3 linked regions of the Myxosarcina sp. GI1 genome follow. The protein of the gene in region 3 binds, or shares a complex with, the protein of the main gene of each other region. Links are inferred from orthologs where the notes say so. Each region holds a gene or a part of one and is shown on either strand. Other genes may lie near its edges. The genes, in order: nuoH, KV40_RS10170 and nuoB.

What was found.
Region 1: the proteins of nuoB (region 3) and nuoH are in contact, whole or in part, in a crystal structure (PDB 6Y11), measured with the Thermus thermophilus proteins. The link is inferred for Myxosarcina sp. GI1 from one-to-one orthologs. Residues at the interface, in WP_096411117.1 of Thermus thermophilus: Arg16, Glu17, Gly18, Leu24, Leu27, Val28, Trp30, Gly31, Arg32, Asn34, Ser35, Trp37, Thr54, Asp55, Ala56, Asp59, Ala61, Arg62, Phe63, Gly64, Glu66, Val67, Phe68, Arg69, Ala70, Ser71, Arg73, Gln74, Ala75, Asp76; in WP_096411122.1 of Thermus thermophilus: Arg36, Val44, Arg45, Met46, Gly47, Pro48, Asn49, Arg50, Val51, Leu57, Gln58, Ala61, Asp62, Ile64, Lys65, Ile67, Phe68, Lys69, Glu70, Ile72, Val74, Glu223, Ala224, Glu225, His233, Thr234, Glu235, Tyr236, Ser237, Trp241.
Region 2: the proteins of nuoB (region 3) and KV40_RS10170 are in contact, whole or in part, in a cryo-EM structure (PDB 6KHJ), measured with the Thermosynechococcus vestitus proteins. The link is inferred for Myxosarcina sp. GI1 from one-to-one orthologs. Residues at the interface, in WP_011056552.1 of Thermosynechococcus vestitus: Leu46, Met47, Tyr48, Thr50, Ala51, Cys52, Phe54, Ile55, Glu56, Ala58, Ala59, Ile61, Gly62, Ser63, Arg64, Phe65, Asn76, Pro78, Thr89, Thr91, Lys93, Met94, Ala97, Leu101, Met123, Phe124, Ser126, Asp127, Ser128, Tyr129; in WP_011057128.1 of Thermosynechococcus vestitus: Pro17, His18, His19, Pro20, Ser21, Met22, Val25, Arg27, Met29, Thr31, Ile38, Asp39, Cys40, Glu41, Pro42, Val43, Ile44, Gly45, Tyr46, Leu47, His48, Arg49, Gly50, Met51, Lys53, Ile54, Asn57, Arg58, Pro65, Tyr66.

Annotation. Positions count from the first base shown.
Region 1 is NZ_JRFE01000025.1:21,968-25,903, forward strand. What follows is about bases 1-2,889. They hold nuoH (NADH-quinone oxidoreductase subunit NuoH), read right to left. Parts: upstream 2,060-2,889; coding sequence 941-2,059; downstream 1-940. Other genes in these bases: KV40_RS19545 (NADH-quinone oxidoreductase subunit J), read right to left, coding at 1-150; ndhI (NAD(P)H-quinone oxidoreductase subunit I), read right to left, coding at 269-895; prfA (peptide chain release factor 1), read right to left, coding at 2,270-2,889. Also shown: more of prfA, read right to left, coding at 2,890-3,379; rpmE (50S ribosomal protein L31), read right to left, coding at 3,472-3,723; rpsI (30S ribosomal protein S9), read right to left, coding at 3,773-3,936. UniProt on the Escherichia coli protein: NDH-1 shuttles electrons from NADH, via FMN and iron-sulfur (Fe-S) centers, to quinones in the respiratory chain. The immediate electron acceptor for the enzyme in this species is believed to be ubiquinone.
Region 2 is NZ_JRFE01000014.1:731,989-734,786, reverse strand. It holds KV40_RS10170 (NAD(P)H-quinone oxidoreductase subunit H), read right to left. Parts: upstream 2,093-2,798; coding sequence 908-2,092; downstream 1-907. Other genes in the region: KV40_RS10165 (AI-2E family transporter), read left to right, coding at 2,549-2,798; mutS (DNA mismatch repair protein MutS), read right to left, coding at 1-761.
Region 3 is NZ_JRFE01000016.1:250,969-261,672, forward strand. What follows is about bases 1,718-4,542. They hold nuoB (NADH-quinone oxidoreductase subunit NuoB), read right to left. Parts: upstream 3,582-4,542; coding sequence 2,853-3,581; downstream 1,718-2,852. Other genes in these bases: KV40_RS12765 (hypothetical protein), read left to right, coding at 1,718-2,202; KV40_RS12770 (NAD(P)H-quinone oxidoreductase subunit J), read right to left, coding at 2,309-2,860; ndhC (photosynthetic/respiratory NAD(P)H-quinone oxidoreductase subunit C), read right to left, coding at 3,578-3,940; KV40_RS12785 (cysteine desulfurase family protein), read right to left, coding at 4,059-4,542. In the rest of the region: phosphoribosylformylglycinamidine synthase subunit PurS, read right to left, coding at 1-153; nei (endonuclease VIII), read right to left, coding at 274-1,107; more of KV40_RS12765, read left to right, coding at 1,426-1,717; more of KV40_RS12785, read right to left, coding at 4,543-5,219; KV40_RS12795 (response regulator transcription factor), read left to right, coding at 5,542-6,294; KV40_RS12800 (cell wall metabolism sensor histidine kinase WalK), read left to right, coding at 6,432-7,763; phosphate signaling complex protein PhoU, read left to right, coding at 7,866-8,531; KV40_RS12810 (iron uptake porin), read left to right, coding at 8,942-10,540. UniProt on the Escherichia coli protein: NDH-1 shuttles electrons from NADH, via FMN and iron-sulfur (Fe-S) centers, to quinones in the respiratory chain. The immediate electron acceptor for the enzyme in this species is ubiquinone.

The sequences.
Region 1 (3,936 bases), on a different replicon or contig from region 3:
GTAAAAACCAGAAATGCTGAGAAAAACCCCTGCCAGTAAAAAAGCTGAGTGAACGATATTAGACAATAAGACTACTCCTAAAGCTGCACCCAACATCATCACGGCTAAAATACCAAAAGAAACTATTTGAACTCCTTCGGCTAAATTCACGCTTGTTCTCCTTTGTTTGTTTGTAGTTTTTCGCTTGATACGGCGAGTTTGTAGCGATCGAGCCAAACACGAGGACTAAACGAGCGCAATCTCATGTTTTATTCTCGATCTTTTTTGTTTACTCGCCTTTTGCTTCTGCTGTTTCTTTTTCTTTTGGTTTGGCAGCTTCAATTTCTTGCTGAATATCTTCAGGTCGTCTGCCAGCCCGTTGTGAACCAGCAGGTAATTGATGGGGTTCGATTATGCCTTTAGGAAGGTAAGCCAGTTCCCGTAAAGGAGTAACCATCGGATCTTGAGTGACCTTATAGGGCAAACGTCCTAATGCTACATTATCGTAATTAAGTTCGTGGCGATCGTAAGCAGCCATTTCGTACTCTTCCGTCATTGAGAGGCAGTTTGTCGGGCAGTACTCTACGCAGTTACCACAGAAAATGCAAACCCCAAAGTCGATACTGTAGTGTTTGAGATTTTTTTTCTTTGCCTGTTTGTTAAATTCCCAATCAACTACAGGTAAGTTAATCGGACAGACACGTACGCAAACTTCGCAAGCGATACATTTATCAAATTCAAAATGAATTCTACCGCGATAGCGTTCGGAAGGGATAAGTTTTTCGTAAGGATATTGAACGGTAACGGGACGACGCTGCATGTGGTCGAAGGTAACAGATAGCCCTTGTCCGATATATTTTGCTGCTTGCCAACTTTCTTGGGCGTAATCTCGAACTTGTTTGAGAATGTTAAACATAATAATTTTGAATTTTGTCAAGTGGGTAATCTACAAAAATGGGATTTAACCACCAAAGGCAATGGGAAAAGTTAATTTGAGAGCGGCAGTAATTAACAGATTGGCAAGTGAAACTGGTAGTAAAAATTTCCAACCGAGATTGAGTAATTGATCGATACGCACCCTGGGTACAGTCCAACGCAATAAAATAGCAATAAATACTAGAAAATAAGCTTTGATTAGGGTCATTAAAATACCTAAAGAAGCAGTTAGAACTTGCAACCAAGGAGTAGTTTCACTAACACCCAACCAATCGGCTAAATTACTCAAGGGAACGATAAATTCCCAACCACCGAGATAGAGAACGGCAAAAACTAATGCTGATAATACTAAGTTGACGTAAGAACCGAGATAAAACAAGGCGAACTTCATGCCCGTGTATTCGGTTTGATAACCAGCAACTAATTCTTCTTCTGCTTCTGGCAAGTCAAAAGGAAGACGTTCGCATTCGGCTAAGGCGGCAATCCAAAAGATAATAAAGCCTACAGGTTGTCGCCAGACGTTCCAGCCCAAAATACCGTAGCCTGACTGTTGTTCGACGATATCGACGGTACTAAGACTATTAGACATCATAGCGATCGCCAGTACCGAAAGAGCTAGAGGAATTTCATAACTAATTGATTGGGCTGCCGCTCTCAAACCACCCAACAGGGAATATTTATTATTGGAAGCATAGCCAGCCATCAGCAAACCAATAGGAGCAATACTAGATAGAGAAATCCAGATAAAAATACCGACATTAAGATCGGTAATTACTAAATTTTGTCCGAAAGGCACGATGAGATAGGACAAAAATACTGGCACTACTACTAGCACAGGACCGAGAGTAAATAGCCAGGGATCGGATCTGGCAGGAGTAACATCTTCTTTAAAAACTAGTTTGATCCCATCTGCTACTGGCTGTAATACACCTAATGGACCTGTATATTCTGGACCGATGCGCTGTTGGGCGGCGGCAGAAATTTTTCTCTCGAGCCAAACTACTACCAAAACCCCAACCGTCGCCCCAATAATCATCAAAATCATTGGTAGGGGTAGCCAAATCGTTTTAGCCAAACCAGCAGAAAGTCCAAATTCTCGTAGAGTTTGGATAAAACTTTCTTGTAGGTCGATTCCTGAGTTCATTGTTTTTAAATCTGTTGGGTAATTGCGTTATTCAATGCAGCTAGATATTTGTAAATTTTTTTTTACACTGCTCCACGATCGGTATTATATCGCTGTCTGTTGGTTAATCTGACAATATGCGTTAGTATTTTCTACTTATTTAATCTTAGATGCAATTGTCTCTAGAAGTATTTGAATGGCAATCACGCCGATTGGTATTTTACTACTTTGTTAAGTCAGGGCTTCTGCTGTGTCGGGTGAATTAGCAAGTTCGGCTAGTCTTTCCTGTTGGTCTTGCGAGATACAAGATTGAATCAGAGTTTCGATATCGCCTTCTAGAGAGTTGGCTAAAGTAAAGTTTTGTCCCAGACGATGATCGGTAATACGATTATCTTTATAGTTGTAGGTGCGAATTTTTTCCGATCGCGCTCCCGTTCCTACTTGCGATCGCCGCATACCCCTGACTTCTTGCTGTTGTTCGGCGAGCTTCATTTCGTAGAGTTTGGCACGTAAAATTTGCATTGCCCGTTCGCGGTTTTGTAGTTGCGATCGCTCTTCAGTACAAAAAATTCTAATTCCCGTCGGCTTGTGCATTAAATCTACTGCGGTTTCTACCTTATTGACGTTTTGACCGCCCGCACCACCAGAACGGGCCGTTTTCATCTCAATATCATTGGGATCGATTTCGATCTCCACATCGTCTACTTCTGGCATCACTGCTACAGTTGCCGTCGAAGTGTGAACTCTTCCGCCAGCTTCGGTTGTGGGAACTCGCTGCACTCGATGCACTCCAGCTTCAAACTTGAGCTTGCTGTAAACCGAATCTCCTTGAATTTCTAAAATTGCCTCTTTAAAACCACCCATATCGGCTAGAGATTCGCTCAATAGCCTGACCTGCCAACTTTGAGTCTCGGCGTAACGCGAGTACATTCTTACTAAATCTCCTGCCCAAATACTGGCTTCGTCTCCACCAGTTCCAGCGCGGATTTCCAACATAATATTTTTATCGTCGTTAGGATCGCGTGGTAGTAGTAAAATTTTTAGTCGCTCTTCAAGTTTCTCTAACTTGGCTTCTAATTCTTCCATTTCTAAACTTGCCATCTCCTTCATTTCAGGATCGCCAGCTTCGCGATAGATTTCTTTGGCTCCTGCTAGCTCTTCTGTAGCCTGTTGCCACTCGCGGTATGTGTTGACAGTTTCTTCTAATGAAGAGCGAGCTTTAGCTATTTTTTGCAGTTCGTCAGGATTGGTGGCAATATCGGGATCTGCCAAACGATGAGTCAATTCTTTAAAAGTTTGTTCTACAGATTTGAGTTTTTCTAACAAATAGGCTTCTGCCATAACCTGAACTCCTTATATTTATGAGGCAAATAAAATAAAACAAACCCAGCAGTCAAAAAACTAACTGCTGGGTTAACACATTAAACTAACTGCTATTTTTTATTGTCTTTGTTATCAGAATCAGAATCGTTGCTAGAGTCAAGCATGCCATATTTACGTAAAAAGCGATCGACTCTCCCTTCTGTATCGATAATTTTCTGCGTACCCGTATAATAGGGATGGTTTCCCGACCAAACATCAACATGAATTTCGGGTTGAGTCGAACCTACCGTCATTACAACTTCGCCGTTACAAATGACTTTGGCATCGGGGTACCATGTGGGATGAATATCTGGTTTAGGCATATTTTTTCTTTATATTAGACTGCGGTTGTTAATTTTATCTAAATAAGATCTATCGTTTGGAGAATTGTGGAGCTTTACGAGCCTTATGCAAACCGTATTTTTTGCGCTCTTTACAGCGAGGATCGCGAGTGAGATAGCCTTCTGTTTTTAGGGGCTGGCGATTGTTGGGATCTTGCTGGCACAAAGCTCTCGCTACTCCTAGTTTAACAGCAT
Region 2 (2,798 bases), on a different replicon or contig from region 3:
TCTAGAGAACTAACTTTAAAAGTATCTTTCAATCTCTGGGTTGCTTCTACTAAGGTAAACGATTTTTGCGATCGCAACGAATAACAAAACTGTTCGGGTAGACAGTCGGCTAAGTGTTCGGTCTTTTCTCCAGGACGCAATAAACCACTTATGTCTGGAGCATTAGTAGGAATTAAAATTTCTGACGGTTGCAGTCGCAGGAGTTCTAAAGTCAGATTGGCTAAATCGCTTCCTTGGGTAGTTAAAAATTCGCCTGTAGAAATATCGGCATAAGCCAAGCCCCAGTGTTCTCCTGCCATAACTACTGCCGCTAAAAAATTATTACGTCGAGCTTGCAGCATACCGTCATCGGTCAAGGTACCTGGAGTGAGTAATTTTTGAATCTCCCTGCGCACCATGCGTCGTTCTGCCATTGCTTCTTTAGCATCTTCTACCTGATCGCAAATTGCTACGGCAAAACCTTTTTCCACTAACATAGTGCTGTATCGTTCTAGGGCATGATGGGGTACGCCCGTCATCGCTACGCGCCCAATTTCTTTACCCGCTTCCTTGCTAGTTTGAATTAACTCTAGTTCTCTAGAAATAGTTACTGCATCTTGAAAAAAGCACTCAAAAAAATCACCCACCCGATAGAGCAACAGCGCATTAGGATACTGTTCTTTCACTTCGACATAGTGATGATACATCGGTGAAAGCTTTGCTCGATTTATATCGCGGTAATCGGTAATAATATTTTCTTTTGCTTGCTTATCAGATGCCATAAATCGCTCGATCGCTTGTAAATATTTACTTAATTATGACTTTATCGTAACTGTCAACTCTCTTTAAGTAGAATTAGCAAAATAAAACAACCCTATCTCGCAAGTTTGAGATAGGGAAATTTAAGATAATTAAATTATTATCGCTGTTAACGATCTACCGAACCCATAATGATATCGATGCTGCCTAATATGGGCATAATATCTGCTAATTTAACGCCTTTTAACAAATAGGGTAGAATTTGCAAATTATTAAAGTCAGCAGAACGAATCTTCCATCGCCAGGGGAAAACATTATCGTTACCGACAATAAAAATACCTAGTTCCCCTTTACCGCTTTCGCAGCGAACGTAATGTTCGCCTTCAGGAATTTTAAACGTGGGTGCGACTCGCTTAGCAATGTATTGGTACTCAAAATCGTTCCATTTAGATTTTTTACCCTCCGCCATTTGTCTGGCTTCGAGATTTTCAAACGGACCGCCAGGAATTCCATCTAGTGCTTGGCGAATAATTTTGAGTGATTCGCGCATTTCTCTAATTCTAACCAAATAACGAGCCAAACAATCGCCACCAGTTTCCCAGTGTACTTCCCAGTCGAAGTCGTCATAGCATTCGTAACGATCTACTTTGCGTAAGTCCCACTTGACCCCAGAAGCACGCAACATCGGTCCCGAAAGACCCCAGTTAATCGCTTCTTCTCGACTAATCGTACCTATACCTTCTACACGGCGGCGAAAAATAGGATTGTTAGTAATCAGCTTTTCGTATTCGTCTATTACAGGATCGAAATAATCACAAAAATCATGGCATTTGTCTATCCAGCCATAAGGTAAGTCTACCGCCACTCCCCCAACGCGAAAGTAGTTGTTATTGATTAGTCGCTGTCCCGAAGCCGCTTCCCACAGGTCGTAGATCATTTCCCGTTCGCGGAAGATGTAGAAAAAGGGAGTTTGCGCGCCTATGTCCGCCATAAATGGTCCCAACCAGAGTAAATGGTTGGCGATGCGGTTTAGTTCCAGCATAATTACCCGAATATACTGAGCGCGTTTTGGTACTTCTATACCAGCCAGCTTTTCTGGTGCGTTGACGGTAATCGCTTCGTTAAACATACCTTCAGCATAGTCCCAACGACTGACGTAAGGAACGTACATAACATTAGTACGATTTTCGGCGATTTTTTCCATGCCTCGGTGCAAATAGCCAATTACGGGTTCGCAATCGACAACATCTTCACCATCCAAGGTGACAACTAACCGCAATACCCCGTGCATAGAGGGATGATGCGGTCCCATGTTGAGAACCATAGGTTCGGTTCTGGTTTGTATCTGTGCCATAAAATATGCGATCTTGCCTCAATATGAAATGCTGCTTTAATATATCTTATCGAGTTTCTTCCCTTACAAATAAAGGATTTATTCCAATGGCGATTATAATGCTTTTCAGGCGATCACTGGTAATTGCCAATAAATAACAGCTATATGTACTATGTCCAAAGATCGTTCATTTTAAAAGTAGCTCGATTAAACTGTAAATAATTAAATTTATAGTCTTTGGTTAAAAAAATATTTTGGTTATCGAGCGAAACTTCTTAAAGAAATTAGCTTGACATCAGGTATGCGATCGCAATCTATTTTTATTAAAAATACTCATACCTCAGCTAGTTAATAACCAAATAATTCAATGGTAGAGTCTATAAAGTCGATTTTATTTCAAACTAAAATATTTTTGCTAATAGTTAAATTATTATTTAAATCGCACTTAATTTTTATTACATCAAAGCAGGTGGCATTTTGCGTTTCAGTAATCTGGTAGGCACGATCGCGCTATTAATCGCTATCTATATTCTGTGGCAAATACGCTTTATCGTGCTGCTAGCTTTTGCAGCAGTAGCTTTGGCGACGGCAATTAATTACTTAGTTCATTTCTTGATGAGACTGGGAATAAAAAAAAGAGGGATAGCGATTGTTGTATCTTTAGCTTTGCTAATACTGATTTTTGCTGGTTTTATTTTTATAGTCGTTCCTCCTTTTGTCGATCAGC
Region 3 (10,704 bases):
CGCAGACAAACTGAGTTCGATGTATTTTCCAATTCTAACGTTCTCAACTGTTTCATAACCAAGCTGTTTGATTCCATTCTCCACCGCCGCTCCCGCAGGATCGAGAACCGAAGGACGCAAGGTAACATAAACGCGAGCCTGATATTTAGCCATAAAATTTATTTAAATAATTCAATTAATGCGATCGCCTTTCAAATTTTATCGTGCTTGAGTCAATTTATTTAAACCTCGTCAACTTAGAAAACTATAGTTTTTGAATCGAGTAATATAGTTTCAAACTGGCTGCGATTTAGCTTGGCATTGCGGACAATAATAGTATCTACGTCCGCCAGAAGTTTCTTTGACAATAGCGGTGCCGCAGACAAAACAGGGTTCTTCTTCGCGATTAAATACCCAATGGCGGTATGCTTGGCGTTTATAACCCTTAGCTTTTAGTTTGGCAGCTAGTTCGATATCATTGGTAATTCCTTTAGTTTGATAAGACTGCTGGGGAATAGCGATCGCCGCTAGGCTCAACTGCTGTAGTTGCCGTTCGCTACAGTCAATTGGTCGCAGAGTAGGATGGACGCGCGCCACAAACAAAATTTCGCTGCGGAGATAATTTCCCACACCTGCTAAAAAATGCTGGTCGAGAAGTAAAGCGGTAAGACGACGTTTTAGAAAGCGTTTATCTTGTAATCTGGCTACAACTGCTGCTGAAGTTGTCCTGTCATTTAATACATCTAATCCGAGGCGACTGAGAAACGGATGGGTGGCGATCGCTTTTTTATCTAATACTTCAATATCCGACGCGCTGTAAAGTAGAGCCGATTTTTTCAAATTGTGAATTGCCAAACGCAATTGACGATTGGTTTGGGGATAATCATGTGCCTGACGAATCATCCATTTACCATAAAGCTGATTGTGACTGTAAATTGCTAGTTGATTGTCGAAGTGAATTAACAAAGCTTTGCCTTTAGCTGCTACTTTTATTACCAAACAGCCTGCAAACTTAGCTTCATAAGGTTTGAGATGTTCAAATGCAAAAAAAATCGTTTCTACAGGAACTGAGGCGATCGCGTCGCTAATTTTATCTGCCTCTAGCTTTACTTCTGGACCTTCTGGCATTATCAATAAAATATTTTTACAAACATATTTATTCTATTAAACCTAATGAGTTTGAAGTTGAGAATTAGATATTTTTTAATTAGATAATAGGCGATTGAAACTTATAAAAGTAATATTCAACCTCCAGAGCGATGTCAATTTAAAACCAGTAAAGATAGTTTAGATATATAACGATGTTGCCCTGTTAAGAATGAGTTTTATAGTTGGGTATGTTTTTCAACTTAGTTTTTAGTTTTTACTTACTTCCAAATATTTTTTCAGGCAACATTCAATCATGTGAAGTCTTCAAACTAACCCTAACAATCAAATTTAACAATTATGTCTGAATCAAAAAAAGAACAGATCGTTACCAAGCTCAAACAGGCTCGTCAAACAGGAGAATTAAAAACAGAAAGAATTCGCGAAATTGTCAGAGAAGCAGTTTCTGAAGCCGTAACCGAAGTAAAAGAAGGTAGAGTGGAAATTGCCACTTTAATTCGTGAAGCGATCGCGGCGGTTACGGAAACTTTCCAGGAAAAAGCTGGCGAAATTAAAGAAGAATTAGCCGCATCAATTGAAGGTGCCATTGACGGTGCCAGCGAAGCCAGACGCAAGGCAATTGTTGAAACTCAAGAAGAAATTCAAACTTTACAGGCGCAAGTCACAACTGAAGAAGACGAACTGCAACAGGAAATTGATGGCGCGCTAACAGAAGTCGAAACTCAAAACGATACTACATCCGATAAAGTTACTCAGGCGATCGCTGAAGCCGTTGTCACCGTTAGAGATAGCGAAGAATTTTCTTTACTACAAAAACGCTATGCTCAACTAAAAGCTCAATTAGCAGTTTTACAGGCTAACCTATCGAGCCGTTATGGGGAGCGTTATGAAGAAGTCAATAAATACCTGGAAGAAGCAAAAACCTGGTACGAAAAAGCTAAAGAAGATCCCGAATTATTTACCGACAAAGTCAAGCAGCGCAGAGATAAGTTCGAGCAAAAATTAGGAGAAACAGGCGGTGCAGCGGCGCGCAAAGAACGGCAGCTCAAGCAGCTATTAAAAGAACTATGGCAGTCTGTGAGAGAAATATTTCAGGAAGAAAAAGTTACTAAATAAAAAGGCAACAGTAAGAATTAATATAGGCTATTTGCTCTAAAGCTGCCTAAAATAAAAATCCTCCCGAATTTGGGAGGATTTAATCGTTAAAGAACAAAATTCGACTTTAATAAGCGTCTTGTAATTCGTAAAAATCAGGAGAGATATAGTCTTTCCGTAAGGGCCAACCTTCCCAATCTTCATTCATTAATATACGCTTGAGATTGGGATGCCCTTCGTAAACAATCCCATACATATCGTAGCTTTCTCGCTCCTGCCAGTCAGCCGCTTTCCAAATCCAATATACCGAAGGAACTTTAGGATTATCTCTAGGCAAAAGTACTTTAAGTCTTACTTCTTTCGGGCGTTCGGCATCATCGCTAACTTCAATCAAATGATAAAAGCTAACCAGTTCTTTCCCTGGACCGAGATCGTATGCTCCCTGACACTGAAGATAGTTAAAGCCGTAGGCATATAGTGCGGTAGCAATGGGAAGTAAAAACTCAGCTTCTACTTCGATTAACTCTACACCGCTAACATCTACAGGTAATGGTTTGTTATCAAAACCGTTTTCGCTCAACCACTTAGAAGTTTCACCAGCTTCAACTATGTCAGTAGCTTCGGCATTTTCTTCAGAATTATTTTCTTCAGAGTTATTGTTTTTTTCTTCTTCAGCCACGCTCTATCTCCTCTTTAGCTTCTTCTAAGGTATCTGGTAATGGCATTCCCATTGCTTCTGCCAGCTCTTTAGGCGGTGCTTGGCGCGTTTGTGATTGCAAATACTTACCGTCGTAATCCGATCTAACCAATTTCATGTTGTGAGCGGTACTGTAATAGCGATGAGTTTGCTCTAGAGCGGCTGCCCTCTCTTGAAGAGACTCATTAGAAACTTTTCTTCGTAGCTTAATAATGGCATCAAATATAGCTTCGGGGCGAGGTGGACAACCAGGAATGTAAACGTCAACGGGAATTAGTTTGTCTACTCCTCTTACTGCTGTAGTAGAGTCGCTACTAAACATACCTCCAGTAATAGTGCAGGCACCCATAGCAATAACGTACTTGGGATCTGCCATTTCTTCATAAAGTCGTACTACCGCAGGTGCCATTTTCATGGTAATCGTACCCGCAGTAATAATTAAATCGGCTTGACGGGGACTAGCACGAGGTATCAAACCAAAGCGATCAAAATCAAATCTCGAACCGATAAGAGCCGCAAATTCGATAAAGCAGCAAGCAGTACCATACATCATGGGCCACAAACTCGAAAGTTTTGCCCAGTTATATAGGTCATCTACTGTAGTGAGAATAATGTTTTCCGATAAGTCTTGCGTAACTTTAGTCGGACTAACGGGATTAATAATTTTTTCTTTTTGTTCTTGCTCGAATAAATTGGAAGTCATGACCACTCCAAAGCTCCTTTTCTCCACGCATACACCAAAGCCACAACTAAAATAGCAATAAAAATTAAGGCTTCGACAAATGCTAATAATCCCAAACGGCTAAAAGCCACTGCCCAAGGGTATAAAAATACTGTTTCTACATCAAAAACTACAAAAACTAAGGCAAACATATAGTAGCGGATATTAAACTGTATCCAGGCACCCCCTACAGGTTCCATACCAGATTCATAGGTAGTGCGTCTTTCGGGACCACCGCCTTTTGGTCTTAGAACTGCCGACGCAGTTAGAGCCAAAGCTGGCACCGCACTACACAGCAGCAAAAAAACTAAAAAATATTCATAACCATTGAGAACAAACAATTTTTATCTCTTACTCCTTAGCCGATGGTGTTCGATTTGTATGATATCTCTTTACTTTTCTTTATTCTAGTAGAGAGTAGGTCAGAGATGAAAAGAAAAACTCCTTTTAAGTGTGAGTTTAACAACATACTAATGGCATTAAACGACTCAAGATCTGCTTGAGTACCATTGCTGTCCAGTCAATATCGGCTGTAGTAGTTTCGCGATCGATTGTCAAACGAATTCCTCGTTTGGCGGTTGCTTCGCTATAGCCCATTGCCAACAAAATGGGACTGGGATTTAATTTTCCGCTATGACAGGCAGCACCAGCACTGATGCCAATTCCTGCCAGATTTAGCTGTCGCACTATAGTTTTACCAGTTACATCACTAGCTGCCAAGCGATCGCTCAAAACAAAACTGACGTGATGGGGAAGACGATACAGGCGATCTCCCGTAGGTATCAAACAAGTACAATCGGCTAGGCGATCGAATAGGCGATCGCGTAACGCCATCAATCTGGGTACTTCTGCACTCATTTCCGCAGCAGCCAGTTCGGCAGCGATGCCCAGAGCGGCGATCGCGGGTACTGCCTGAGTTCCCGACCGCAGTTCTAATTCTTGACCGCCTCCACTTAAAAGCGGTACTAGCTCGATCCCAGAACGAACGTACAGCGCACCCGCACCTTTAATGCCATATATTTTATGTCCCGACAGAGACAACAAATCGACTCCCAACTGCTCTACATTTATGGGCAAACAGCCTGCTACCTGTACCGCATCGGTATGAAAAGGAATTCCCCTGGCGCGAGCAATTCGAGCTAAACGATCGATTGGCTGTAGCGTTCCCACTTCACTCTGTCCGTAAATTATGGAAACCAGAACTGTATTAGAACGGATGGCGGCTTGTAAATCTAACGGTTCTACTCTACCTTGACAATTGACGGGCAGTCTGGTTATCTGCCAACCTTGCCGCTCTAAGATTTCTACTGGTTTGGCGATCGCCGAATGTTCGACGCTAGAAATAATAATGTGTTGGGGTGTTTGATATTTTCGTACTATCCCCAAAATGGCTAGATTGTCTGCTTCGGTTCCGCCAGAAGTAAAAACAATTGATTCGGGTGCAGCGTGGATCGAGCTAGCTACCTGAATTCTAGCAGCTTCTAATCGTGTTGCTGCCTGTTGCCCCCACCCATGCAAACTCGAAGGATTGCCCCATTGTTGGCTCATAACTTGTTGCGCTAGCGCGATCGCCTCTGGACGGGGTTTGGTAGTCGCGCTGCGATCGAGATAAATTTGCATCAATTCAGCGATTTGTAAACATTGAGAAGTAAATTAACTCGCGATCTAAAAAGCGATCGCGATTCGATCGTTCTAACTTTGTTGTCTGACAAAGTAAATAAATACCAAGAAAGTAGCTGTACAAAAAATTTATATTCAAAATATCAAGCTACTGTAACTTTTACTAATTTTAGAATGTTCTTTTGTCTGCTAAGACGAAGTTCGAGTAAATAATTGAGGTGAGTCGAGTATGTATATTATAAGTAATTTTTCAGCTTAGTTAATCTACAATCGACAATCTTAGTGTATATGTAATCATAGGGACAATTAAAAATATCTATTTATGCTATCTCTAGAACTCGAACGCGCTGCTTCTGAATCCGAATTAGCTCAGAAAAACCGCATCTTATTAGTAGAAGATGAAGAATTAATCGGAGAAATGATCGAGGTCGCGCTACAGGCAGAAGGTTATGAAGTTAAAAAGGTTAGGGATGGACGTGCTGCTTTGAATTTGCTGCAAAATCCCGACTCTTCTGAAACTAAGCTAGCTACCGATTTAATTATTCTCGATTTAATGTTGCCCGAGGTTAACGGATTGGATATCTGCCGTTTATTGCGTTATCAAGGAGATATTACCCCGATTTTGGTAATCAGTGCCAAAAGCAGTGAAACAGACCGCGTTTTAGGTTTAGAAGTAGGAGCAGATGACTATTTAACTAAACCTTTTAGTATGCGCGAACTAGTTGCTCGTTGTCGCGCGCTATTGCGTCGCCAGAGATACAGCAATTTATCCTCAACTCCAGTCCAAAAATATCGAGATATCAGTCTCTTTCCCCAGGAGTGTCGGGTATTAGTTCGAGGCACCGAAGTCAATTTATCACCTAAAGAATTTCGGCTATTGGAGCTATTTATGAGTTATCCGCGCCGAGTATGGTCGCGAGAGCAGTTAATCGAGCAGGTTTGGGGACCTGATTTTTTGGGAGATACTAAAACAGTAGACGTTCATATTCGCTGGCTGCGCGAAAAGCTGGAATTAGAACCGAGCCAGCCAGAATATCTTATAACCGTACGCGGTTTTGGATATCGTTTTGGTTAATATCTAATATTTAATTAAAATAAATATTTAGTATAGGCGGCAATCATAAAAAGCTATTCAGTAGAATTTTAGTCTAGTTGTCAATATGATTAGTAACGTAGAGCAAATCGAAGTTACACAAGGACTAAAAAAAACTAATGGCTGCCGTAGAGTTTTGCTTGGGACTATTACTAGGAGTTGCATTTTGTACTTGGCAGCAATACAAATTCAAACAGAAGCTGCGCAAGCTGTTAGCTACTTTTGCCTTAAATGATGAGCCTACAGTTGCCCTACCGATAATTTCTCAGGTGCGGCGCAGGTTGAACGAACTGGATTTACGACGCAGAGAGTTAGAAAGCGAACGAGAAGTCTGGCAGCAGTTAATCGAACGGGCACCTGTTGGTTATCTCCAGGTAGATGCCGAGAATCAACTTTTAGGCTGCAATCTACAGGCACGACAATTGCTAAAAATAGACTATCGGCGAGCCGACCGAATCCGTCTGTTGCTAGAGCTAGTACGTTCGTACGATCTCGATCGCCTGATCGAACAGACTCGTCAACTACAGCAAGTTCAAGAAAAAAAATGGACTTATTACTTTACCCGTTGTGCTAACGACGAAGAAACTCAAGCAACATCTGACTCTGCTGCCTCAACTAAAATTGTCGAATCAATTGCCCTTCAGGGCTTTGGCTTTCCCTTACCTAACGAACAGGTAGGCGTTTTTCTCCTCGACCGCCAGCCGTTAGTAGAATTGTCTCAGTCGCGCGATCGCACTTTTTCCGATCTGACTCACGAACTTAGAACGCCTCTAACCTCAATTTCTCTAGTAGCAGAAAATCTACTGACTAGATTACAAAATCCCGAACGACGCTGGGTAGAACAAATGCTGCGCGAAACTAATCGTCTGAGCGAACTAGTTCGCCAATGGCTCGACTTAACTCAATTAGAAGCAGCACCCCATCGCATTCTTAAATACGAAACCCTCGATTTACATCAGCTAATTTTGTCAGTTTGGCAGATTTTAGAACCGATTGCCAACAAAAAACAGGTAGCTCTAACTTATTTTGGTACTACCAATATATCTCTTGCCGCCGATCGCTCGCGCCTGATTCAGGTTTTGCTAAATCTATTAGATAACGCTATCAAACACACCCCTCCTCAAACAGAAATTATTGTTAGAGTTACTCTGCAACCAGCTACCAAAACTGACATAGAGCAAATAACTATTGACGTAATTGACTCTGGCAGAGGTTTTTCAGAATCCGATCTACCTTATATTTTTGAGCGACTCTATCGAGGAGACAAATCTCGCTTGAGAATCAGATTGCCCGAAACTCAGTCAAATGGAGACGGTAGTGGTTTGGGGCTAGCGATCGCTCAACAAATTATTCGTTCTCATGGCGGCTCAATCTGTGCTAAAAATGACCCTAAAATTGGAGGTGCCTGGCTACAAGTTACTCTGCCTACTGAAAAACCCGCAAAAATTTAGTTGGTTTAGTAATTTACAATACTATTTCTAATAAAATCTTAAACTTTTTTTGTTATCAACAGAGGAGAACTATCATGTTATATAGTAGGATTTTAACAACCCGTGTCATTACCTCAAGCTAATCGTTCGGATTCCAATCAACTAGAGCGTTCTCTTAAAAGAGTTCAGCAAGACGTTTTACGTATGGGAGCTTTAGTAGAAGAGTCCTTGCGCTTGAGTCACCAATGCCTGTTTCAGCGTCATTTAGAAGCTGCTAAAAAGATTACTTATTTAGAAAAGCGCATAGATGCTTACTATCGTCAAATCGAGCTAGATTGTGCTGCTTTAATGACTCTACAAGCACCCGTCGCTCAAGATCTGCGGTTGTTAAGTGCCTTTATGCAGTTGGTGCGCGATCTAGAAAGAATTGGCGATTATGCTCAAGACATCAGCGAAATGACTTTAAAATTAGTCAAGTATCCGCCTCACGATTCTTTAAAAGAAATCGAACTAATGTCCGAACACGTTCAGTTTATGCTAGCTACTAGCTTGGTGGCTCTTGCCGATCTCGACGCTACAGCAGGCAAAAGAGTCAAAGATTTGGACGATACGGTAGATGATGCCTATGAAAACCTGTACGAAGTTCTGGCATATCAAAAAGATATTCAAGGAGTAGTAGAGCCGTTCTTACTTTTAGCGTTAATCGCACGCCATTTGGAACGAATGGCAGACCATGCTACCAATATCGGTCAACGAGTTTCATATATAGTTACGGGCCAGAGAAATTGAGCGGTATCTGACCGACAGAACGCGGTTAGCGCAGCCAGCGGCAAAGCCGATCGCAACTGTTTAACCAACGTTTAAGCTTTGCTTAAACTTGACATTACCGCCAGTTTAGCTTTTTAAATTAAAATCGATGATGAATACAGATAACTGCAAGGCAATTTATCTGGTTTAACTTCTGTGATAATTTACGTCAAGACGATCTAAATCACAGAAAATAGTAATTTAACCGCTTATGGTTAGAGATCGAAACAAAGTTGTTTTTCAAGCCACTTATGCCAAAAAATAATCTGACCATCGGTCGATTTTAGTAGGCAAATTATTGAATATATTGTCAAGCATAGACAATATATTTACGTGGTAACTAAAACTACTGTTTTGTAAATAGAAATCCAATTTAGGTGTGAGGATTACAGATGAGTAAATTATTTTGGCAAACTTTGAAAGTTGCTCCTGCAATATTTGCCGCTTCTCTTTTGACTGCTAATGGGGCAAATGCTCAAGCACTGCCCGAAAATGGTAACGACAGTTCGGTAAACGAAACTTTAGAACGGATCGATCGCTACCAAAATAACTCTACTTCTTCCCAGTCTCAGGTAACTAACGTCAACCAGCTTCGCGACGTATCACCTACCGACTGGGCTTATGAAGCTCTCCGTAGCTTAGTAGACCGCTATGGCTGTATTGCTGGTTATCCCAATCAAACCTATCGCGGCAGTCAGGCTCTAACCCGTTATGAATTTGCTGCTGGTTTAAACTCCTGCTTAAATCAAATCGAGCGTTTGATTGCTTCTTCTGAAGCCGTTACCAGAGAAGATTTAGACACGATGAATCGTCTCGCTCAGGAGTTTGAAGCAGAACTAGCTACTCTTGGCGGTCGTATTGATAATATCGAAAGCCGTACCGCTTTCTTAGAAGACAATCAGTTTTCTACTACTACTAAACTGAGTGGAGAAGCAATTTTCTCTGTTCAGCAAGCCTTTGGTGAAGAGGTTGACTCGCAGACTACCTTCGGCGATCGCGTCCGCTTGAACTTCGATACCAGTTTCTTTGGTGAAGACCGTTTGCGGACTAGATTAGAAGCAGGTAACTTCGACGATATTTTGCGTAGCGACGTTACTGGTACCGATTCAACTCGTCTTGGTTTTGATGCTGGTGGTGGTAACAATATTGCCCTCGACGATTTGTACTATCGCTTCCCGGTAGGCGAAAGGCTGAACGTTTGGGTTGGAGCTAACAGTCTCGATCTATATGACATTCTTGCTGTCGGCAACCCCATTCTAGAAAGTAGCGGTACTGGTGCTTTGTCTCGCTTTAACCGCCGCAATCCTCTCGTACTTAGAGGTACTGAAGGTGCTGGTGCTGGCGTTAGCGCTAGTTTGTTAGACGATAGAATTACCGTAACTGGTTTGTATCTAACTGATAATGGCAACGATCCTGCAGATGGTGAAGGTCTATACAATGGTTCTTTCAGTGCAGGTGGACAAGTTGAATTTTCTCCCATCGAGAATCTAGATTTAGCTTTGACCTATATTCGTAGTTACGAAACTGGTGATAGCGTGGATCTCTCTGGAGGTACAGTTAACGGAGCTGCCGCCGAACCATTTGGCGAGGTAGCTACTGCTGCTAACAAGTTTGGTGGTTCTGTTACCTATAGTTTGGGCGAACGTTTTGTCATTGCTGGTTTTGGTGGCTATGCCGATGCCGAACAGTTAGAAGGCGGTGACGCAAGTGGAGATATCTGGACTTGGGGTGCTAACGTTTCTATTCTTGACTTTGGTAGAGAAGGTGCCGTGTTAGCATTTGCTGGCGGTCAACCTCCCAAATTCACTACCGATGAAGCAGGCATTGCAGAAGACATAGATACTTCCTACATCGTTGAGGCACTTTATAAATTCCCTCTTAACGACAATATCTTAATCACTCCTGGTGCTTATGTAGTCTTCAATCCCAACCACGATGAAGATGCTGACGAAGTTTACGTAGGCGTAATTCGTACTACTTTCTCCTTCTAAAAGTAGTGCCGTTACTGGTTTATTTCAGCTAAATATCATACAGACAAAAATTAGGGTGGACAATGTCCACCCTAAACAGTTTTTTAGCAGGTTGTTAATCTTTTGTTTACCTAATTTTTACTTGTGGATAACTAGCGAAAGTTATTTTGGTAAAGATCTTCAAA